One region of the Solibacillus ferritrahens genome, then DNA from elsewhere that is predicted to be linked to it. Evidence: riboswitches for the same ligand, from Rfam matches in the RefSeq annotation. Region 1 holds a riboswitch; each other region holds the start of a gene.
The links. Region 1 has a riboswitch for cobalamin ahead of SNE38_RS18385 (hypothetical protein). Riboswitches for the same ligand answer to the same signal wherever they lie in the genome.
Positions count from the first base shown of each region.

Region 2: it holds a riboswitch for cobalamin, as region 1 does, so the genes downstream of both, SNE38_RS10395 (hypothetical protein) here and SNE38_RS18385 (hypothetical protein) in region 1, are expected to answer to the same signal.
Region 3: it holds a riboswitch for cobalamin, as region 1 does, so the genes downstream of both, SNE38_RS04710 (glutaredoxin family protein) here and SNE38_RS18385 (hypothetical protein) in region 1, are expected to answer to the same signal.
Region 4: it holds a riboswitch for cobalamin, as region 1 does, so the genes downstream of both, SNE38_RS05870 (ABC transporter substrate-binding protein) here and SNE38_RS18385 (hypothetical protein) in region 1, are expected to answer to the same signal.

Region 1 covers NZ_JAXCLE010000032.1:6,152-12,120, reverse strand. Annotated here, with positions in the region: gene SNE38_RS18405 (alpha/beta fold hydrolase) at 1-207, shown strand, start outside; gene SNE38_RS18400 (sensor domain-containing diguanylate cyclase) at 221-1,201, shown strand; gene SNE38_RS18395 (NUDIX hydrolase) at 1,276-1,731, opposite strand; gene glsA (glutaminase A) at 1,883-2,803, shown strand; gene SNE38_RS18385 (hypothetical protein) at 3,054-3,407, opposite strand; cobalamin riboswitch at 3,604-3,786, opposite strand; gene metE (5-methyltetrahydropteroyltriglutamate--homocysteine S-methyltransferase) at 3,942-5,969, opposite strand, start outside.
Region 2 covers NZ_JAXCLE010000009.1:39,238-45,206, forward strand. Annotated here, with positions in the region: gene SNE38_RS10370 (pyroglutamyl-peptidase I) at 1-339, shown strand, start outside; gene SNE38_RS10375 (isopropylmalate synthase) at 450-695, opposite strand; gene SNE38_RS10380 (metal ABC transporter ATP-binding protein) at 794-1,540, shown strand; gene SNE38_RS10385 (metal ABC transporter permease) at 1,557-2,423, shown strand; gene SNE38_RS10390 (Fur family transcriptional regulator) at 2,420-2,830, shown strand; cobalamin riboswitch at 2,883-3,064, shown strand; gene SNE38_RS10395 (hypothetical protein) at 3,222-3,782, shown strand; gene SNE38_RS10400 (ABC transporter substrate-binding protein) at 3,769-4,722, shown strand; gene SNE38_RS10405 (bifunctional adenosylcobinamide kinase/adenosylcobinamide-phosphate guanylyltransferase) at 4,788-5,330, shown strand; gene cobS (adenosylcobinamide-GDP ribazoletransferase) at 5,334-5,969, shown strand, end outside.
Region 3 covers NZ_JAXCLE010000003.1:145,438-151,406, reverse strand. Annotated here, with positions in the region: gene SNE38_RS04735 (alpha/beta hydrolase) at 1-137, opposite strand, end outside; gene SNE38_RS04730 (lipoprotein) at 333-881, opposite strand; gene SNE38_RS04725 (hypothetical protein) at 928-1,158, opposite strand; gene SNE38_RS04720 (DUF2812 domain-containing protein) at 1,163-1,705, opposite strand; gene SNE38_RS04715 (PadR family transcriptional regulator) at 1,707-2,018, opposite strand; cobalamin riboswitch at 3,413-3,598, shown strand; gene SNE38_RS04710 (glutaredoxin family protein) at 3,745-3,969, shown strand; gene nrdI (class Ib ribonucleoside-diphosphate reductase assembly flavoprotein NrdI) at 3,966-4,328, shown strand; gene nrdE (class 1b ribonucleoside-diphosphate reductase subunit alpha) at 4,331-5,969, shown strand, end outside.
Region 4 covers NZ_JAXCLE010000004.1:111,347-117,315, reverse strand. Annotated here, with positions in the region: gene SNE38_RS05880 (adenosylcobinamide amidohydrolase) at 1-239, opposite strand, end outside; gene SNE38_RS05875 (FecCD family ABC transporter permease) at 239-1,246, opposite strand; gene SNE38_RS05870 (ABC transporter substrate-binding protein) at 1,230-2,186, opposite strand; cobalamin riboswitch at 2,327-2,518, opposite strand; gene SNE38_RS05865 (acyl-CoA dehydrogenase family protein) at 2,637-3,806, opposite strand; gene argS (arginine--tRNA ligase) at 4,046-5,713, opposite strand; gene SNE38_RS05855 (DUF1934 domain-containing protein) at 5,710-5,969, opposite strand, start outside.

The DNA of each region.
Region 1 (5,969 bases):
CGTCAACGATTAGGTGAGTTGCAGCTTCCCACATTAATCTTGCAATGTGCGAATGACAGCATTGTCCCAATTGAAGTAGGGGACTATTTAAATGAACATATATTGGATAGTGAATTAGTTATTTTAAATACAAGAGGCCATTACCCGCATTTAAGTGCTCCAAATTTAACTGCAGAAATCATTTTACAATATTTAAAGCGAGGATAGGGGAGAAATATAAATGGATAGTCGATTATCTCAATTACCTTGTGGATATATAGAAACCGATATGCAGTATACAATTGTAAATGTAAATGAAACATTTTTAGTGTGGACAAATTTCAAACGGGAAGATCTAATCGGAAAACATATTGAAAAATTATTTTCTTCAAGTAGTAAATTAATTTTTCATTCCTATCTATATCCGAATATGTCGATTTATCGTTTGGTCGATGAGTTGTTTATTCATGTACAAAATACAGAAGGGCAAACGATTCCGTGTTTAGTTAATGCAAAGCAACTTCAATCGGAAGAAGAAGTATTCGTGTCTTTTGTTTTTATGTCAATGAAAAAAAGAATTGACTATGAGCGTGAAGTTCGTCATGCAAAGAAACTGTTGGAAGAGGCATATAAAGAAAAAACTATAGCATTTGAGGATCTTCACCGAATTAACAAAGAAATTGAAAAAAAACAAGAACAACTAATTTGTATAAATGAAGAGCTTAAGGAAATTTCAAATACAGATAACTTAACAGGAATTGCAAATCGGCGTTGGTTCCAGCAACAGCTTACTCATCATGTAATAAAATATAATCAGGAAGGTGTTCCTTTTTCATTACTCGTCCTGGATATTGACCATTTTAAACAAGTAAATGATACATACGGGCATGCAGTTGGAGATTTAGTATTGGCTCAATTGGCGCTGATTTTAAATACTACGGCACGTGAAAATGATACCGCCGCAAGATTTGGTGGGGAAGAATTTGTTTTACTGTTAGGCGAAACCGCTGAAGATGAAGCAATTCAAATTGCACAAAATCTAAATATAAAGATTGAGCAAACGATTTGGCCGACAATAGGAAGAATGACGGTAAGTATAGGGTGTGCTACGTTTAAAGAAGGGGATACAGAAAAATCCATTTTTGAACATGCAGACGAGGCGCTTTACGCAACGAAGCGGAATGGACGGAACCACGCTACACAATATGAATTGATGACATAATATCAACATAGAAGAGGCTATTGAATGGAAATTTCAGTAGCCTTTTGAAATTCAAGAAAACTAGCTGATAAGCATTATATTACATTTGCATCTAAATATTTGCGGATTACTACTTGGTCAGGGGGGCTGATTTTTTCAGGCAAAGCATCCAAAGAAAAGAATTTTAAATCTTTCGCTTCATCGGAATCATAACGCAATGAACCGTAGTAGTCGTCGCAAATAAAAGTTGTGGCAACAACATATACTTCATCTCCATGGGGGTATTGATAATATAATTCTTTGCCGGAGAATATACCAAACTGTTGTAGACGATTTGCTGTAAGCCCAGTTTCTTCGTACATTTCACGCATAGCTACATCTTCTAATGTTTCCCCTAGTTCCATCGATCCACCTGCAAGTCCCCAGCAACCATTATCTTTCCTTAATTGCATTAGTAATTGCTTATGTTCATTAAAAATGAGCACACAAGCACCAACCATAATAAGGGGAGCAGTACCAACTTTCTTTCGTAAATTCATAATATAACTCATTGTGTGAACTCCTTTGGTTATTTTTAACAATTGACGCTTAATGAATAATCAAGGTTTCCATAACCTGATTTTTAAGGTTTTATAATAACGGATAAAATGGGGAAGAATTCGTAATAGATAGTATTGAGAGGTGGGTAGCTAGTAGCCATAAATGAAAAAACTACAGGGAATTTATGAACATGCTGCACAGATGACGGCTAAAGGTAAGGTTGCGACATATATCCCGGCTCTTGCTACGGCTAATCCGGATGCTTTTGCTGTCAGTTTAGTATCAATGGAAGATAAGATAGATTTTGGTGAATGTACACAACTTTTTACGCTTCAAAGTGTAGTAAAGGTATTTAGTTTTATGGTGGCAATGAATCACCATGGCATCGAGGAAATTTTGCGTTATGTTGATGTTGAACCTACAGGTGATTCCTTTGATTCTATCGTCCGTTTAGAAAGTCACAATAATAAGCCATTTAACCCGATGATTAATGCAGGTGCAATTACAGTAGCATCTTTATTACCAGGGGAAACGATGTACGAAAAGGTGAAATCAGTAACTCTATTTTTAGAGCAAATTATAGGGAAGAAAGTACACATCGACAACGAAGTTTATTTATCAGAATATCATGCGGCCGATTATAACCGCGCGATTGCCTATATTTTGCAGGCAAATGGGTTTTTAAAATCAAACGTAGAGGAAGCATTGCAAGTATATTTACAGCTCTGCTCCATATCGGTCAATGTAGAGGATTTAGCGAAAATGGCTCTTTATTTTGCGACTAATGGTGAAAAGAGTACCGCCACTTGCAGTAAAGAAGTGATCCATATTGCTAAAGCATTAATGTTCACCTGCGGAATGTACAATGCATCAGGGAAGTTCGCGGCTTTCATTGGGTTACCGGCAAAAAGCGGTGTGTCCGGAGCGATAATCGCAGTTGTGAAAAATGGGGCAATTGAGCACCTACAAGGTCCAATTGGAATAGGGATTTATGGTCCTGCAATCGATCAAGTCGGCAATAGTGTCGCTGGCATTGCCTTTTTAACACAGTTATCAAAGGAATTCGACCTGTTTTGTTTATAAAGAAAAGGAACAGTCTTACATAATGAATGAGAGACTGTTCCTTAATTTATTTACTTAATGAAAATGATGATAGTTGACGTCTGGTTATCAATAGATCATGGTGATTTCAATTATTCAGCATCAATAGTTTCGATATCTACCGCTATGTAATGCGGCTGTTCATCAATTAAGAATTCAAAATAAATAATATGACCATTCTCTTTTATTGTTTGCAGAGGCTTCAATTTAAAACATTTTTCATTTAATAACTTTATTTGCTGTTATCAACGGCTAGACCAATTAATTCGTATTTTACATGTAAATATGCATAATTGATCTCTTTATATTCTTGTGGAGATTGATTAATTAGTTGCTCCGCATATTTTTTTATACTTTCTGTAGCTTCATGCAGATTATTAAATAAAACAAATTCTTTTAGTTTGTTAATATAAAAGTCGGTTGTCTTTTGAAAACAGGCAGCTGTAATTTCCTTATAATCATTTGGTGATTGCGCTAACAATTGTTGTTTAATGCTTTTAATGGTATTTGCATCTGCCTCTGTTTGATGTGTTGAAATTACTTCATTCATCAATTGCATAAATTGAAGTACTTTGTCCAATTGCATATTATATTCCTCCTATAGTCCAAAAAAAATAGCAACATTGTAAATTGAAGTTGTTGCTAAATGGTCGCTTCATAAAGAGACAAGGAATACAAGAGAAGTTTTCTTTTTCGCAATGAAAACCTTTGTATAATTGTCGCACTATGAGCATGAAGAATATTTACTTTCATACTCTAAACCTCCTATCCGCGTAGGTTAATGGTTTGTACTTGAAAAGGCAGGTCTCCTGGCTTATCATCAACGCTCCTCACACCTTCCCATTTTCGGCAATAGTGGTTTATTGTGAGTTGCTCCGAATCACAGTTGCGGGACAGCGACGGATTCACACCGTTCTTCCCTTTTAATTAAATGTTAAATTTAAACCTTTTCCAGTAAAATTTAGTTATTCTTAGATAGCTATTTGTAAACAATAAGGGGAGAGTAATACAAATAGCTATCCTACAATGACTAAACTTAAATGAATTAGCAATCGAAATATAATTGGAAGAGTAAACCACTAATGTTTTGTTCTTAGTGGTTTACTGTATTTTAGTGAAATCAGACAGATAATACTTGCGCGCGTAATAGCTTAGCGGCTTCTACCATATTCGTTAATGAAGCAATCGTTTCAGACTCATGTCGCGTTTTTAAACCACAGTCAGGATTAACCCAAAATTGTTCTGTAGGAATGACAGCAAGACTCTCTTCTAATATCGAACTAATTTCAGCTACACTTGGAATACGGGGGCTATGAATATCATAAACGCCTAAACCAATTCCAAGCTCATATGGATGAACTTTTAACGAATTAATTAGCTCTCCATGGCTTCTTGAAGTTTCCAATGAAATAACATCTGCATCCAATGCGCGGATTGGATCGATAAAATCATTGAATTCGCAATAGCACATATGGGTATGAATTTGTGTATCTACCGCAACTTTTGATGTTGCGAGCTTAAACGAATCCACCGCCCATTGTAAATATTCATCCCAATTTTCTTTGCGTAAAGGAAGCCCTTCCCGAAGTGCAGGTTCATCAATTTGGATAATTTTTATGCCTGCATCTTCAAGTGCCTTTACTTCCTGCTGAATCGCTAAACCTAGCTGGAATGCCACTTCTTTTCTTGAAATGTCCTCGCGAACGAATGACCAATTTAAAATAGTGATAGGTCCAGTAAGCATGCCTTTTACATATCTTGAAGTAAGTTTTTGCGCTTCCACTACCTCTTTAATGGTCATTGGATGTGTCCATTCGACATCACCGTATATGATTGGTGGTTTAACGCAACGGGAACCGTATGAAACAACCCAAGCATTTTTCGTAAAGGCAAATCCAGTCAAATGCTCTCCGAAATATTCCACCATATCTGTTCGTTCAAATTCTCCATGTACTAATACGTCTAACCCAATTTCTTCTTGAATTTGAATCCAACGAGCCGTTTCTTCCTTTACAAACGCATCGTATTGTTCGTCTGTAATTTCCTTCTTGCGCCATGCCGAACGTGTTTTCTTTACTAGTTGAGATTGAGGAAAGCTCCCAATTGTTGTCGTAGGGAAATCAGGAAGCTTTAACGATTTCTTTTGCAGTACTTGGCGTTCTTTAAATGGGACAGAACGTGAGAAATCGGAATCCTTAATTCCTTCAACTAAAGCTTTAACTTGCTCATTTTTTCGTATAGCGTGTGTTGCCAAAGATTCAATCACTTTAATGCTATCTGCGACGATACCTTCTTTACTCCACGTTCCATGCTGAATGTAATTTGTTATATGTGCAATTTCACGTATTTTTTCGTCTGCAAAAGCAAGCGCATCGTATAATTCATGCGGAAGATTTTGTTCTGATTTTTTTGTAACAGGGACGTGCTGTAGACTGCAGGAAGAACTAATCCATAAATCATTAACACCACTTAGTTGCTTAACTGTACTTATTGTAGAAACAGCTTCTGCTAAGTTAACGGACCATATATCCCGACCGTTAATTATTCCGATACTTAACGTTTTATCCTTAGGGAAACCATATTGTAAAAGCGATTTCATATTTTCTTTCTTACCGTGTACGAAATCTAAGCCAATACCTGCGACAGGTAAATTACATAAGCGCTCAAATGAAGTTAATGCCTCAAAATAAGTCTGTATCAATATATTTGCCTGAGGTACAGCTTCCGTTAACTGCTTATACACTTCTTCGATTAATAAAATCTCTTCTTCCTCAAGATTTTTTGTGAAAGAAGGTTCTTCGATTTGAATCCAATCAGCACCAGCATCTACAAGTTGTTGGATTACTTCCGCGTATAGCGGAATTAATTTTAAAAAGAAGGCTGCACGGGTTTTTTCGTCATAACCTTTTGCTAAATCAACGAAAGTATAGGGACCGATAAGTGTTGGTTTTCCAATGATGCCTAGTTCATTCTTAGCTTCTTCAAACTGTTGTAGGATGTAGTTATTTGTTAAGAATAATTCCTGGTTTTCATATTCCGGAACAATGTAATGGTAGTTTGTATTAAACCATTTCGTCATTTCACTTGCGATTACTTCGTCTGTACCACGTGCCATTGCATAGTATTTAGTTAACGGTGAGGCATTTTG
Region 2 (5,969 bases), on a different contig from region 1:
GATAATGCAGGTCATGAATTTGAAGATGCATCAATTCGAACAGATGGCGATGTTGCCTATTTTTCAACATTGCCAATACGAAAAATTATCAATCGTTTGAATTCGGCAGGGTATCCAACGGCGATCTCTAATTCAGCAGGAACGTACCTCTGCAATAATATTATGTATGAAGGACTGTATTACGCAGTAAATCATGAGTCGATTCGTGCTGCCGGGTTTATCCATATACCGGCGTCATTTGAATTGGCTATCCAACATGGTAGAATACCCGGCTGGTCTGGACGTGATTTGGAAGCTGCAATAGAGCTTGCATTAGAAGTATGTATAGAAAACGTTTAATTGGAATATATTATTAAATAACTAAGCTTGGAAATTTATAAAGTTCTTAAAAAGGAACTAACTATAAATTCCAAGCTTTTTTACTGGCCACAATAGCCTTTCAGATAAGACTAAAATCCGATTACTTTTCTTAGTTTTTTATATCTTTTGGAGCCGATCAGCTGCTCTATTTCCTCGCGTACATTTTGTGGTATCCCGTAAATGCCCCAAGTAATGGAAGCATTACTTAAAATTTTGCGCAGCTTTTTAATTTCTTCAATAGAAAATTCAAGCTCCTGTTGTTTGGCAAACTTCTGTAACTGTTTATCATTCATTCCTTTAAGATTTTCAAACCATTGTAACATTTGAATAGTCATCATCCTTTCAAGTTTATTTCCTTTACATGAACCAAAAAGTCTATTATACTAACATGATGTAAATCGTAATGATTTTGAATTAGAAAGAAGCGAACGATATGAAAAAAATACTAATTGAATTGAAGGATGTTTCATTTCAATATGAATACACACAAGCTTTGAAAAATATTTCTTTACGCGTTCATGAGGGCGACTTTTTGGCGTTAATGGGGCAAAATGGCTCTGGAAAATCGACACTTTTAAAATTAATTTTAGGTCTATTGAAGCCAATGTCTGGAGAAATTAAATTATTTGGCGAACAAGCCAATCATTTTAAGCACCGTGAATGGATTGGCTATGTGTCGCAAAAGTCCAATGCCTTTAATTCCGGTTTCCCTGCAACAGTTGAAGAAGTTGTAAAAAGCGGTTTGGTACAAAAGGTTGGGTTATTTAAACGATATCCAAAAGATGCTGACATTTTAGTGAAGGGTGCTTTAAAGGATGTCGGTATGGAAAAATATTTGAAGCGTAATATTGGGCAGCTTTCTGGTGGCCAACAGCAACGCGTATTTATCGCACGTGCTTTAGTGTCAGACCCTAAGCTCCTTATTTTAGACGAACCTACAGTAGGAATTGACCGCGAAAATGTGCAGGCATTCTATGATATGCTTGCACACTTGAATAAGCATCACAATATGACGATGATTTTAGTTACGCATGATGTTGATACGGTTTCGGATCGTGTCAGTCATGTAGCATGCCTAAATCAATCGATCCATTTCCACGGATATAAAAATGATTTTGATACGATTTCGGAAGAACAGATCGCTAGCTGGAACGGTCACTCTGTTCGAAAGATTCATTAAGGAGTAGACCGCCGTTATGATAGAAGCAATATTAAACTATGAATTTTTACAAAATGCCTTTTTCTCGGGATTGATTATTGGCGTGATTGCACCGCTTCTAGGGGTGTTTATCGTTGTTCGTCGATTGTCGTTAATAGCAGATGCTTTATCGCATGTAACACTTGCCGGTATCGCTGGAAGTCTTTACTTAAGTCAGTCATTCGCAGGACTGGCATTGCTAAACCCTATTTATCTAGGTATTGTGGCATCTGTAAGTGGCTCGATTTTAATTGAGCGTTTACGTCGACTGTATAAACATTATGAAGAACTTGCGATTCCGATTATTATGTCAGGTGGTATCGGAATTAGCGCGATATTTATTTCGTTGGCAAGTGGCTTTAATACCGATCTGATGAGCTATTTATTCGGCTCAGTTTCCGCTGTATCGCGGCAGGATTTGTATGTTGTGATGGCGATTGCGGTCGTTGTCGTATTATTTTTAGTTCTGTTTTTTAAAGAACTCTTTGTTTTATCGTTTGATGAAGAATACGCTAAAGCGAGTGGCTTACCTGCAAAGTGGATTCATCTGCTGTTTATGGTAGTGGTTGCATTAGTCATTGCCGCAAGTATGCGAATCGTAGGGATTTTACTTGTATCAAGCTTGATGACATTACCGGTAGCCGCTGCGATGCGGTTGGCGCGTGGATTTAAAGAAGCCATTATTTTAGCAATTGTATTTGGAGAGCTGGCAGTAATTATTGGATTGATTTCTGCATTTTACTTAAACTTAGCACCTGGTGGAACAATTGTTGTCACATCGATCATTATTTTATTGCTAGTTATATTTATCAAAAAAATTGTGCTAAAAGTATCGATTAAATCGAAAGGGGAAGAAGTACTATGAATGCAACTCGCGCGTGGGAAATATTAAAGGAAAACGGCTATAAAAAGACCGATAAACGAGAATTGATTTTGGATATGTTTGCAGCTACTGATAAATATTTGACTGCCCGTGATTTGCTGTCAGTATTGAAAAAGGATTTCCCTGGGATGAGCTTCGATACGATCTATCGCAACTTAGCGACTTTTGTCGAGCTTGATATTTTGGAAGAAACGGAATTAAACGGTGAGCGTAATTTCCGCATGCACTGCGAGTCAGACCACCATCACCATCATTTTATTTGCCGTGATTGTGGTAAAGTAAAAGAGCTATCCGTCTGCCCAATGGAAATGCTTGGTGAAAAGTTGCCGGGGTATGCTGTAGAAGCACATAAATTTGAGATTTACGGCAAATGTCCTGAATGTTTATAAAATGTAGTTTGCATAAAATTTTTTATATGCTAAAGTGATAAAGACAAATTGAATAAATTTGCAGGAAAAAGATGCATGATGCATAAATGGGAATTCGGTGTAAATCCGAAGCTATATCCGTAACTGTAAGCGTTGATGAAAATAAGTGTAATACCACTGCTAATATAGCGGGAAGGTACTTGTGAGTAAAGTGAAACGCAGAGCCAGGAGACCAATCTTTTTCTTATCGTAACATCCCTCTTCGGAATTAAAGAGAATGTACGGCAATCACTGATCGAATGAGCGTTTTGCACCCTTTTATTGATTTTTGAAGCCATCCATTTTCTTGGGTGGCTTTTTTTCGTTCACTCAATAATTGCGAGGAGGCACTACTTGAAGTGAGGAGAACTATATGAAAAAAGATATTCGTTATTCCTGCTATCCGTTTATGCGGGAAAAATCAAGCTGTGTTGACTATGAGATTCGGACGGATTCTTTAACAACGCGAATCGGCGCAGTATTTCCAACATTAGTCGATGATGCATTAGGTCAGATTGTGCTTGAAGATTTAAAAAAGATTCAGCCGCTAGCCTATCATGCCAATGGTTCGGTCCGCGGTAAATTAGCTATTACATCTGAAGATTTACTATGGTTAAGCGATCGATACGATTTTTATGTAAGTGAAGTCGGGGAAACGATTCAGCAGTTTGTCCTGCCACAGGGAATTGAAAGTGCCGCAAGACTGCATATTTGTCGCAGCGAGGCGAAAAAGTCTTACAGGGCATTACATAAAGTAAGCGAAGAAAGAGAAGTGGATGAAATTCTGTTTGATTTTCTCGGGCTGCTTGCCAATGTATTTTTTGTCATGGCGGTCTATATGAATCAACAGCATCAGCAGGAAGAAATTCCATTTATCTCAAAATCTTATCCAACGAAAAAGAAAAAAGGAGTTACAACAAATGAAATTGAATAACAAATGGGTCGTTGCATTAGCGGCAACATTATTACTAGCAGCATGTGGATCAGATGAGGAAAAAACAGAAAAGGACGTTAAAAATGAGGAGCAAGCTACAACCAAAAATGATGGCGCTCCTTATACAGTTGTCGATGACCGTGGTGTTGAGGTGACATTTGATGAAGTCCCGGAAACGATTATTTCACTACAGCCAAGCAATACAGAGATTTTGTTTGAACTAGGAGTAGGTGAACAAATTATCGGTGCAACGGACTTTGATACATATCCGGAAGCAGCACAAAAAATTGAACGTGTTTCAACGTCTACCGTCATTAATGCAGAACGAATTTTGGAATTGGATCCGGATGTAGTTGTGGCATATACAATTGGGGAGGAAGCACAAATTGCTCAACTGGAAGATGCGGGTCTGAAAGTATTTGTTATTGCTTCTGCCACGACATTCGATGATGTTTATTCAGATATTATTCAGTTGTCAGAAGTAATGGGTATCGAAGAAAAAGGTGAAGAAGTTGTAGCCGATATTAAAGCACAAATTAAGACAGTACAAGAAAAAACAGAAACAATCGATACGAAGAAAAAAGTGTATTACGAAGTGTCCCCAGCTCCGGATCTTTGGACAACCGGCAACAGTACTTTCCAGCAAGAAATAATGGATTATGCAAATATCGAAAATATTTATGCTGATCAGACGAGCTGGATTAGTGTGACAGAAGAGGATGTTATTACTCGCAATCCTGAAATTATTATTTCACCTGCAACTTATATGGAAAATGCGGTCGAAGAAATTTTAGGACGTACAGGGTGGGATAAAATACAAGCAGTCACAGACAAGGCAGTTTATTTAGTGGATGGCGATATTATGTCACGTCCTGGACCACGTATTGGTGAAGCAGTAGAAATTATGGCACAATCAGTATATCCGGAATTGTTTAAATAGTTATAGAATAGAAGAACATGCCTTAGTTGGGCATGTTCTTTTTGAACTGGAAAGGAGGCATACGATTGATTTTTATAACAGGTGGTGTACGCAGCGGGAAAAGTGCTTTTGCAGAAAAATATGCGAGGCGGTTAGGTGAAAATAAGTTGCTTTACTATGTCGCTACGGGAGTATCATTTGATGATGAAATGAAAAAACGGATTGTCCGCCATCAGTGGGACCGTCAAAACCAAAACGCTACCTGGAACACGGTGGAAATGCAAGTACAGATTCCTTTAACGATACAACAACTTTCAAAAGATGCAGTCGTGCTTTTTGAATGTGTGACAACCTGGCTTTCGAATGTACTTTTTAACTATGAAGCAGAATGCAAAAATAGCGAATATATCAATAATTGTATTGAATCGCTGCAAAAGCAATTGCTAGCTTGGCATCAGCAAGGTGCTACAATAGTAGTTGTATCAAATGAAGTGTTAGACGAATTGCCTTCTCGTTATAATGAGGTAAATTTATATCGTAAACTTTTGGGAGAACTTCATCAGTGGATTGTCCAACATAGCGATGAAGCATATGAAGTACAATATCAGCTTGTACAGCAATGGAAATAAGGAGTGGGCAAGTTGAAAAACAGCTTTACAGGATTTTTATTAGCATGGCAGTTCTTCTCGGCAGTACCAATTAAGAGGCAGCTCGATATGAATGCCAAGTCGGTTACATGGATGTACGCTTTCTTACCGATCGTTGGTTTATTCATAGGCGTAATGATTAGTGGTGGTGTTTTTGTCATCTCAAGTTATAGTGACATTTCGAGTCTGCTTTTGGCGATTTTAATCGTAATTATGTTCATTATTCTGACAGGCGGTCTGCATTTAGATGGCTGGATTGATATGAGCGACGCCTTTTTTTCCTATGGTGAAAAAGAAAAACGATTGGAAATTTTGGATGATCCGCGTACAGGTGCTTTCGGTGTCATCAGTGTTTTTTGCTTATTGCTGTTAAAAGTCGGTGTTATTTATGAAATGCTTTTAAATGGTCATGAGGAGATTATTCCCTTTATTATTTTTATCCCTTTTATTGCACGTTTAGGGATGCTCATTTACTTTTTAACGATGCAAACGGCCAAGCAGACAGGGCTCGCAGCTTATTTTAAATCCATTATCATTCCAAAGAAACTGATGCTAATCATAAGCTTTTTTTCTATATTATTTTTAGGGGTATGGATTTATTTTTCGATGTACAGCTTATTT
Region 3 (5,969 bases), on a different contig from region 1:
TTCGGAGAAGGCTGGTCATTAATCGTGTAATACAGCATCCCGGCTATCTCGTTTTTTCTAATCGAGTGCTTTTGCTGAAATTTCTCATCTAATACATAGGGCCGCTCATTGTATTTGCTTGCTATAAATTTTTCCATTAGCCGTGCATCCAAAAATTTCTTTTTAGTTCCCCTTAGCATTAAAAACCTTTCAAACAACACACTTTGCCAACTTCGCATCCACAGACCTCCATTTACTCAGTAAATTGTGCCATATAGCGTATGTAAAGAATTTGTAGATTATAATCGCGACTTACCACCAATCGATGCTCCAGCTTACTTTCAAAAATGCCCCTAATATTTCCGCTCCTGTCTTTCGGAACTATGAAACAGTTCTACCAACTTTTCAAATACTTCTTCTTCCTGATTGACTACTTTATAAGCGTTTGGAGATACATCCTCTGCACCTACACTTAAGATTTTATGATCCAAATCTATTGCGATTGTAGGACCACTTAAATATAGATATTGAGGACGGATAATCCAAAAATCAAAATCTTCATCTTTTTGAGAAAAATCTTTTTTATAAAGTTTCACTTCGACGGATTTTATATAATTCAACAATTCTTCCTGTTTTTCCTCTGATAAAGAATAATTCGTTTGTGGATAAACGAATTCATCGCGATCTAAATTCTCATAATATGTAGCAAAAGCAATTTCCCGATCATCAAACTGACCTTGGAAAATATTTTCAAGCGTGTTGGTTTTCTTTTTCATTTCCGCCTCCACCCGTTCAACAAGTGGCGCTTCTGTATTGATGACTCCTTGGCCCTCCATTTCATTTTGCTCACTACACCCAGTTAAGACGAGCATGGCGAATAGGAATGGTAGTATCTTTTTCATAACAAGCTCCTTTCTATCTTTGCTTACTATTTAAAAAATTGATTTACTAATTCATAGATTCTGGTACACCTTTTCTCATGAGTTGCTCATATTTTTTTGTTTTGTACTTTTTTAAAATAAAGGAACCAATTACTCCGATATATAACGAGAATAAAAACACAATTTTATAATCTTGAACTTGCTGGCGATATACATCAAATGCAGCTAAAATTAATGGGATAATTCCAAATAGTGACATGAAAAAGAATATATTATCGAGTGTTTTCAAATATTTCATCTCATTACCTCCCATGTTGTAATTGACGTACTTTTTTATGGAATTTGTATAACCCATAGCTATACCATATAACTACTGGTATCCCCATAATAATAAGAGCATTTAACCAATCGTAATCAAAATAAAATGTTGCAATATATGCGCCAATTACTGCAGCCGCAAATCCAATTACATAAAATGACATTATATTGCGAAATCTTCGTTCACGGTCAATGAGTGATAATTGATCTGAAAAAATATCCTTTCCCTCAATTGATATGAAAATATGTTTCATATAATAATGATTTTTTGCAATTAGCTCCCAACCAGCTTCATGGAAAAGCTTCTTATAATCATCAAACTCTTCTTTATCTTTTAAACTTCTGAAATCAATTTTGTATCGCATATTTACCGCATCTAAATCAACTTTAAATATATAATAGTTTTCACCAATTTCTTTTTTATCGTAATCTACAAGACGCCAACCGCTTTGGGCAAGCTCGTTTAACCATTGTTCTTCAGCTTCAAATGAATTAAATCTTTTACTCAATGTTCGTGTAATTGCCATCTTATCCCTCACCATTTAATTTGTATGTAAATAATAATAGCTTTTCATAACGTCGTTGTTCATAGATTAGCGCTTCTTTTCCTGCATCTGTAATGGCATAAATCTTTTTCTTTCGATTGTCTAAATCAACACCAACTACTTCAATTAACTTTTGTTTTTCAATATTTTTTAATACCCCATAAAGCGTTCCCGGTGCGATTTCATACTGCCCTTCGCTTACCTCTGAAATTGCTTTAATAATGCCATAGCCATGCGTTGGTTCTTTTATTAATGCTAATAAAATTAAATACGTTGGTTCTGATAAAGGAATCATAGGCCCTCCATATATTGACTGTCGATATATCGATATTACATATATTAAAATGTGTATATATCGAGTGTCAAGATATAATTAGCATATATTGTAAAACATTCAATTTTTTTAAACTTATATTTATCTTGTTTTAATGGTGGTAGCATATCCAAGTAACTGACAACTGCCCACAGCGCAAATATAAAAAAACCTTCCTAAGATATATCAGAAGGTAAGTAAAGGTATAGAATTTATCCCCAATTAATGAAATTCCGCCCCATCTACTATATAATGGAAATTACAAAACATAAAGGTTCATCACCATAACATGAGGTTGATTTTCTAATAAAATTTCACTTGAATAATTGATGGGCTACGGCAAGACAGCGCTAAAGCCGCTTGACGTGTCTTTATCACTGCCTTTATTGCCGTTTACGAGGCCCACCAATCCGAAAATTTTGATTTTGAAGCGTCCGTCCAACTTCGAGTGGACAAAACGCCTTAGTAGATAGAAAGTGCCTTATTTTAAATTTTTCAGTGCCCGCCTAAAATAAGGGAAGATTTTACCGTTATTTGAAGGATGCAGCTCATTTTGGGGTAAATAAGGGAACGTTTTACCGTTATTTCAAATAAAATCCTGAAATTTCATGTTTTTTAGGTCAATAACGGAAATTTCTCCCCTTATTTTGACTATTTTTTATGTCATTTTCGAAATAACGGAAATTCCTTCCGCTATTTATTTCATTAACAATTCAATCTACAAAGGCTTTGTAGCCACACCGCCCGAAATGCCTGCCCCGGAATGTAGTACAACAGACGCTTCAACGCGTTTTCCCGTAGCGAATCTTATTTTTTCAATAATGTCATCCCCAACTTATGGTGATGAACCAACATAAGGATTTTAGAAGGAGGACTACAGTGAATTTCCAAAACTTAAATTTATTCATCCTCGCCATCCCTATTGTTACTTCTTTTATTATTTCGATTGGCTTATATCTTTATTACAGAAAAAAACCGAAAGTTGATAAAGGTTTTAAGTTCAATTATTATGCCCTTTCATACCGCCGAAAATTTTGGCGTACTGTCTATTCGATTCCAATATGTATACTTTCAATCGGAGTCATTTATTTAATGCTAGGATTTTCTAGGTTGTTTATTTTCATAACATTTTTCATCACCATTTTATTTGCTATTCAAGCAACCTATAATTACGTCATGTGGAAAAGAGAATTAAAGCATTAATATGACACATTGTTCATTCGAAGTTTTGGGCAATGTGTTTTTTAGTTCCTTTTTGATTTGTATAGGTATTAGTTCTGTCAACTTTCTCTTTAAAAAGTACAATAGCTGATCAAGTTATATTTCTTTCCTTTACTTTTACTTTGGAACGGCTTATACTCAATTCACAACCATATATTGTGTTTTTTTATCACGGTACTACTAAATGTAGTTTAAAAGGGAAGTTTGGTGCAAAACCAACGCTGTCCCCGCAACTGTAAATGCTGACTGAAGACTAAAATTGCCACTGTGCCACGTGCATGGGAAGGTACGTCTGATGGATGACGCAAAGCCAGGAGACCTGCCGTGTTAAAACTACGTACATTTCTTCGGGGAATAGGAAATGGAGGCGCAATTTTTCCATTTACGTTTCCATTTCAGGCTATCCTTTTTTTCCCGGGATAGCCTTTTTATATTTTCTTTAGAACGTACAGCACAATAAATATCTTTATAGCGAGGGATTCTATTAATGAAACTTTATACGAAAACAATCTGTCCAAAATGCCTATGGGTAAAATCCGAACTTGATGCTGCGAACTTACAAGTCGAGATTATTAATATTGACCAGGACGAAACGGCAAAGCAAAAAGTACTCGATGCAGGCTTTCTATCTGTCCCTTTATTCGAAATCAACGGAGAATTTATCGCAGAGCCAACTTCCATTATTAACCGAATTTCTGAAATAACTGCATGATTATTTATGCTTCACGAACTGGCAATGTACGATACATCGTGCAAAAACTTGGCTTGCCTGCAAAGGATTTAGCCGATGTGGATAAAATCGATGCGCCGTATCTGCTATTTACATATACGGATGGATTAGGCTCTGTCCCCCCTATCGTCGATCAGTTCATGACTGCGAACTACAATCAATGCAAAGGAATTATCGTAAGCGGGAACCGTAATTTCGGTCATGCTTTTTTCGGCCGAGCAGGTGATCTTTTAGCAACAAAATACGGCATTCCGTTAATCGAGAAACTAGAATTACGTGGGACCCCATTCAATTACGAAACCATTAAAAATTACTATTATTCCATTTGGAAAGAGGTTTAATGATGAAACAATATTTAAAATTAAACAATGACATATTAAATCGTTACCGTGCTACGGGTGAACTGGATTTAGCAAAAGATAAAGAAGCAACACGCCGCTATTTCCTAGAAGACGTGAATGTCCGTTTACGCTACTTTATCGATATTGAGGAAAAAGTACGCTATTTAGTTGATGAAGGCTATTATGAAAAAGAATTTCTTGAAATGTACTCAATGGATTTTATTAAACGGATGTACAAAAAAGCGTATGCGTATAAATTCCGTTTCCCCTCGTTTATGAGTGCTTCGAAATTTTACGATAGCTATGCAATGAAAAGCAGAGACGGAAAAGAAATTCTTGAAAAATATGAAGACCGAATCGTTATTATTGCCCTTTATTTAGCACAGGGTGATGAAGCATTGGCAGAAAAGGCCATTAAAGCGGTCATGACTGCCTATCAGCCGGCAACACCTACTGCTTTAAACAGCGGGAAAAAAGCACGCGGTGAGCTTGTCTCATGCTTTAAACTGACGATGGACGACACGATGAATTCGATTGCCGAAAACATCGGCTATTGCCTGGAGCTTTCCCGATTAGGAGGCGGTGTCGGAGTAAACTTAACCGATCTGCGTCCTTTAGGTGATCCGATTAAAGGGATATTAAACCGTGCGAGCGGGGTAATGCCAGTTGCGAAACTGCTGGAAAACTCCTTTAGTTATTCGAATCAGCTTGGGCAACGAAATGGTTCTGGAGTCGTCTACTTAAATGTTTTCCACGGAGATATTGAGGCGTTCATCTCTTCCAAAAAACCAAATGCAGACGATAAAATCCGTCTTGCCACACTCTCAACAGGGATTATTCTTCCGGATATTTTCTTTGAACTGATGCGCCGCGATAAAGATATCGTCTTGTTTAGTTCTTATGACATTTATAAAGAATACGGAAAACGCATGTCGGAAATTTCGATTACGGAAATGTACTACGAGCTATTGGATAATCCGAACATCCGTAAACTGAAACGATTAAATGCACGTAAATTATATACGGAAATCAAAAAAGCTCAATTTGAATCGGGTTATCCGTTCGAAATATTTGATGATAATGTTAATAACGCTCATCCATTAAAGGAAATCGGTCGTGTGAAGATGTCCAATCTATGCACCGAAATACTTCAGTACCAACAAACAAGTGTTGTTACCGATCAAAATGAGCCGAATGAATATGGCCTCGATGTTTCTTGTAACCTAGGTTCAATTGACATTCATGAAGCAACGAAAGTTCAGGATTTCGGTCAGCTTGTCGATACAGCAATGCGTCTTTTGACGAATGTTTCAACTATGACAGATATCGTCAACGTTCCTTCTGTATCTAAAGCGAACAAAGTAATGCACTCTGTTGGATTAGGTGTTATGAACTTGCATGGACACCTCGTACAAAGCGGAATCCGTTATGGTTCCAAAGAGTCCATCGAATTTATCGATGCGTTTATGGAAGCATTGAACTATTACTCGTTAAAAGCATCAATGGAAATTGCGAAGGAAAAGAACGAAACATTTTACCGATTTGAGGAAAGCGATTATGCGAGCGGGGTTTATTTTGAAAAGTATATAAACAAAGAAGAAATAGAACTTACACCTGGTGTGATTAAAGCACTTGGGGCTA
Region 4 (5,969 bases), on a different contig from region 1:
AGAACGGCCATCTTTTTTGCCAACTGTTTGATATCATAGCTATTAATCGGGCGATCTTCAATCAAGATTTCCCCCCGTGTAGGTTTTAAAACGCCACTGATCATTTTTAATAATGTCGATTTTCCACTACCGTTCGGACCAAGAATCCCGAGGATTTTACCTTTTTCCACGTGAAACGTCATATTTTTCACAATCTGTTTCCCGTCATAACCACCCGACAATTCGTTCACTTTTAACATTATGCAACAACCTTTCTACGTTGCTTAAAGAAAATATAGGCAAATACCGGTGCACCAATAAACGACGTAATCACGCCAATTGGGAGCTCTACAGGTGAGATGATGGTACGTGATACTAAGTCGCAAATGACGAGTAGACTGGCACCATTTAAAAAGGATAATGTCAGTAAATGTCGATGATCGGCTCCAACTAATAGACGAATCATGTGTGGGACAACTAAACCGACAAAACCAATCGTACCGGATGCAGCTACAGCAGACCCTGTTAAGATGGAGCCGCCTGCTAAAATCATATATTTACTTCGCTTCACATTTACCCCTAAGTACTGGGCACGTTCCTCTCCGTATATCATCGCATTCAGCTCACGGCGGTTGAACCATATAATACTCGTACCGATAATCATGAATGGTAAAACCATATTTACATATGACCAGCCGCGCATCGATACACTGCCAAGCAGCCAACCAATAATAGCTCTAAGCTCTTCCCCCGTTAAAGCAACCATTAATGAGATACATGAACCTAAAAACGAGCTAAATATAATTCCTGTTAAGATTAACGTTTCCATTTTCATAGAACGATCCACAAGTCGGGCAAATGATAATACTATGACCATTGTAAATGCGGCACCTGCCATACTAAATACAGGTAATGTAAATGCACCAAGAACAGGAATCGAGATACCTAAAAAAATCGTCATAACTGCTCCGACTGATGCACCTGATGAAATCCCTAGCGTATACGGATCGGCCAATGGATTTTTTAAGAGCCCCTGAAAAGCCGCACCTGCAATCGCAAGTGATGCACCAACAATTGCGGCTAAAATTACGCGTGGCATTCGAATTTTCCAAAGTATACTATAAGCAATCGGATCTGTCGCTTTATCCCACAATGTCGAAATCGGGATATTAACCGTTCCAAATGATACCCCAATCCACAAACTGCAAAGAAGCAATGCAATGGAAGCAATATAAGCATATATATACTTACTATTCTTTAAATACATCTGGATAAATTGCCTCACCTAGTGATTCAATACCTTCTACAATACGTGGACCTTGGCGACTCGTCGTATCCCCATCCACTACATGAACATTGCCATTTTTAATTGCATCCATTTCGGCATAGGCAGAATTATTTACGATGCTATCATAGTCATTTTCATATGTTACAATCACTTCGTCCGGATTACTGTCAACAAATTGCTCAGAGCTATACATCGGCCACCCAAGTTCTTGTACTGCATTTTCTACATTTAACACTTCTAGCATTTCATTAATAAATGTTTCCTGTCCTGCTGCATATAAGTCCGGCTCTGTGCCCACTACGATAAACACAGATTTTTCTTCTAAATCAGCCACTTTAACTTCAATGTCTTGAATTCCTTTTTGAATGGATGCAATCATCTCTGTTGCCTCAGCGGTTTTCCCTGTTAATTGCCCAATTTGTTCAATAGTCGTATATGTTTCTTCAAATGTTGTAGTATTTTTCACTACAAATACAGGAATACCCACTGATTCAAGTTGCGCAATACCTTCTTCGTTAAAGCTATAAAGACCTGATTCATGAGCTACTACTAGATCTGGCTGCAATGCAATCAATTGTTCCAAGTTAAATTCCATTCCACCGACTTTTTCTTTTGTCTGAGCTTCTTCCGGGTAATTATCATTATCGGATACTCCAATAATTTGTTCATTTAAGCCTAAGCCAAATAATATTTCTGTATTGGACGGAATGAGGGAAATAATGCGTTCAGGTGCTTTTTCCACTGTCACTTCTTTGTTTAAAGCATCAGTTACCGTTACAGGAAACTGCGCTTGTTCCTCAGCCGCTTTTGTCGATTGTTGTGCTGTATCTTTTTCAACTGCTGTTTCTTCTACTCCACATCCTGCAAGAAGCATAATGGAGAAGATTCCTGTTGAAGAAAGTCGTTGCCAAGTTTTCATATGTAATTAATTCCTCCTAAAATTGTTCTAACCTGTAATTTTACACAAAAATAAAAAGCCTCCTACAAAATAGGAAGCTTTATGTAAGCAAATAAATTCAAATAAAAAATTCATTTACCGCATCCTATCCGCGTAGGCATTAATTGGGCATTATAAAGGCAGGTCTCCTGGCTTATGCGTTAGCGTTTATGAGCTGCCTTCCCAAAAATTTCAGTGGCATATAGCTCAAAACTAGCAATTACAGTGGCGGGACCGCATCGGAGTTGAACCGATTTCCCTTTTACTTCTTACTTTAATTGGATATAGTAAGAACCTTTATAGTACATATTTAATTAATAATATTATTATAGCGGATATTTCATTTATTGTATGCAAAATCCGCCAAAGTTTCAGATAATTTGTTTTAATCTGATTGAAATCGGACCACGTGTGGTGTAATAAAAGAACAGGTTACTCTTTAGCTTTTAAATTGTTTTCAATTGCTGTCTCCGCTAAACGCTTTATCGTAATATCATCCATTGGCGGATTGTGTAAGCCTGCACGAACATCACGGTAATAGCGTTGAAGTGGGTTGGATCGTTGCAAGCTCTTTGCTCCGACTAAACGCATCGCTTTATCAACGACTTCAATCGCTGTATTTGTCACAACATGTTTGGCAATATTGATTTCATTTATAAGTGTCTTCTTTTTTGTTGGGTCATTGTATAACCCGGCTACTCCGTAAATGGTAAAGCGTGCGTTCGTCAATGCTAAATCCATTTCTCCAATCAGTGTTTGTATATTAGGCAGCTGGGCAATTGTCCCTTTAATACTATTCGGTGAATGGCTATTTGCAAAATCTACCGCATAATCCCTTGCAGCCTGTGCAATCCCTAAATAAGTCGCTGGGATGAGGAGCAACCAACCGTTCAACTTAAAGCCAGTTGTATAGTTTGGAATTTCCACTAAGTTCGTTTGATCAATGCGTACATTGTCCAGCACTAAATCATCGCTTCCTGTACCGCGCATCGACGCCACATCCCATGTATTTTCCACCGATACTCCTTGCACCGTTTTCGGAACAAGGAAAAATCCTAACTGGTCCTCGTCTTCGATCCAAGCTGATACTAAAAAGTAATCTAGATCGGGTGCACCGCTCGTATAGTTTTTACGCCCGGTAATTATATAATGGTTGCCATCACGTTTTGCCGATGTCGCCGGACGTCCGCCGCGCACTGGGCTCCCCATCGCAAACTCGCTTACCGCACGATTTACTGTTGCACCATTTGCGATTTCTCCTCCAAACCAGTCGAGCTTTTGTGGATTCCAGTAACGATTCTCAAAAATTTCGCCTACATTTTGAATTGTCCATGATACAGCTAGCCCCGTGCTACCGCAATAGCTTGCCAAAGTTTCATGAAGTAAGATCGCATCATATAATGTGAGGCCATCCCCACCGTATTCTTTTGGCAACGTTATTTTTGTATAACCGATTTCCCGCAGTTTCCGGAAATTTTCAAATGGAAATGTCGCTTGTTCATCTGTTTGTTGGGCGAGTTGTTTCACGCTCTCTGAAATTGTTTCGAGTTTTTCCAACCATTGTCGCTGCTCGTCTGTTTGAATAAATAATTCCTTGCTCATGAAAAGCACCACCTCGTGTTTGTTGTCATGCATCGTTATTTCGTTAAATTAATAGTACGTTTCAGAAATTTACAAGTCAATAGATATCCCTAGCTTCTTTGTAGGGATTCACTTACTTCATAGAGGTGGCATTGCAAGTCTAAAGTGGAACGATTGCGGGAGAAAGGAGAATATATTCAAGCTAATGAAAAAACACCCTATTTTCCGCATAAAGGAAATAGGGTGTTTTGAAATATAAATTACATTTTCTCAGGTGCACTTACTCCAATTAGTTTCAATGCATTGGCTAAAGTTGTTTTTACTGCTGTAATTAATGCTAAACGAGCTTCAGTTAGCTCTTTATTATCTTGGTTTAAAACTTTTTCTGCATTGTAGAAGCTATGGAATGCTGCTGCTAAGTCCTGGATATAGTTCGCGATACGGTGCGGTGTACGGTGTTTCGCTGCATCTGCCACGATTTGCGGGAATGCACCTACCTTTTTCAGAACATCTTCTTCTTTTTCTGCTACAAGTAAGTTCAGGTTTTCCAATGATGCTTCAAAACCTTGCTCGCTTGCTGCACGTAAAATTGATGAAATACGTGCATGTGCATACTGCGCATAATACACTGGGTTTTCATTCGATTGTGATACTGCTAAATCTAAATCGAAGTCCATGTGAGAATCTCCTGCAGTTTTCACGAAGAAATAACGTACTGCATCCAGACCTACTTCTTCCACTAACTCACGCATTGTTACAGCATTACCTGTACGCTTACTCATTTTGAATTTCTCGCCGTTCTTGTAAAGCTGAACCATTTGAATTACTTCGACTTCCAATGTTTCACGCTCATAGCCAAGTGCTTCAATAGCCGCTTTCATACGTGGGATATAGCCATGGTGGTCAGCACCCCAAATATTGATTAATTTATCAAATCCGCGACGTAATTTATCTTCATGGTAAGCAATATCCGGAGTTAAATATGTGAATGAACCATCGTTTTTAATTAACACTCGATCCTTGTCATCTCCAAATGTTGTTGAACGGAACCAAGTTGCTCCCTCTTCATCAAATACATGGCCATTTGATTTTAATTTCTCTAATGCAACATCGATTTTACCGTTTTCATATAAAGATGTTTCTGAATACCATACATCAAATTCAACACGGAAGTTTTTCAAGTCATTTTGTAATTTTGCTAATTCCAGTTTTAGGCCATGCTCACGGAAAAATTTGAAGCGTTCTTCTTCAGTTTTGTCTAAAATCGAAGCACCAAATTCTTCAGCTAATTTCCCAGCGATAGCGATTATATCTGGACCGTGATAGCCATCTTCCGGCATCTCAGCATCCATGCCTAAAGCCTGTTTATAGCGTGCCTCTAATGAGTACGCTAAGTTGTTGATTTGGTTACCTGCATCATTAATGTAGTATTCGCGAGATACATCAAAACCGGCAAAATCCATAACGTTACATAAAGAATCCCCAACAGAAGCACCGCGGGCATGTCCTAAGTGTAAGTCGCCTGTTGGATTCGCCGATACGAACTCGACTTGTACTTTTTCACCAGCACCAGCAGTAGAACGACCGTAATTTTCACCTTGTTCGAATGCTGCTTTTACTACACCTGCCAAAAAGTCTTTACGAACTGTAATGTTTAAGAAGCCAGGACCTGCGATTTCGATTTTTTCGATATCTGTCCCTTCTGTATTTACATTCTCTAAAATGCTTTCTGCAATGGCACGCGGCGGCTTTTTCGCCAGTTTAGTTAATTGCATCGCTACGTTTGTGGCAAAATCACCGTTTGCTTTGTCCTTTGGTGTTTCCAGGTGAATATTTACTTCTGTGTCAGCTTCGACTAGGCCGGCCTGATTGATTGCCGCTTTTAAAGTGTCTTTAATCGATTGCTGTAATTGTTCTACTGCGTTCATGAATATACCTCCGTAAATTGAATTTCCAATGTGTATTGTCCGACAGAATTGCCGCCTATTATAAGATCATATTGCGTTTTAAAACGCCCTGATACTTTTTCGTTTTGTGTTACTTCAATGGCTAACTGATGTGTATCGGTAACGATTGGCAATGATCCGAATGGACTTTCATAATGCCCATTTTCCCGTAAGCCTGGATTTAAAGGGAGACGCATGTTGACACCACCGCTTCGCATTATAAAGGCTTTCGCTTCAT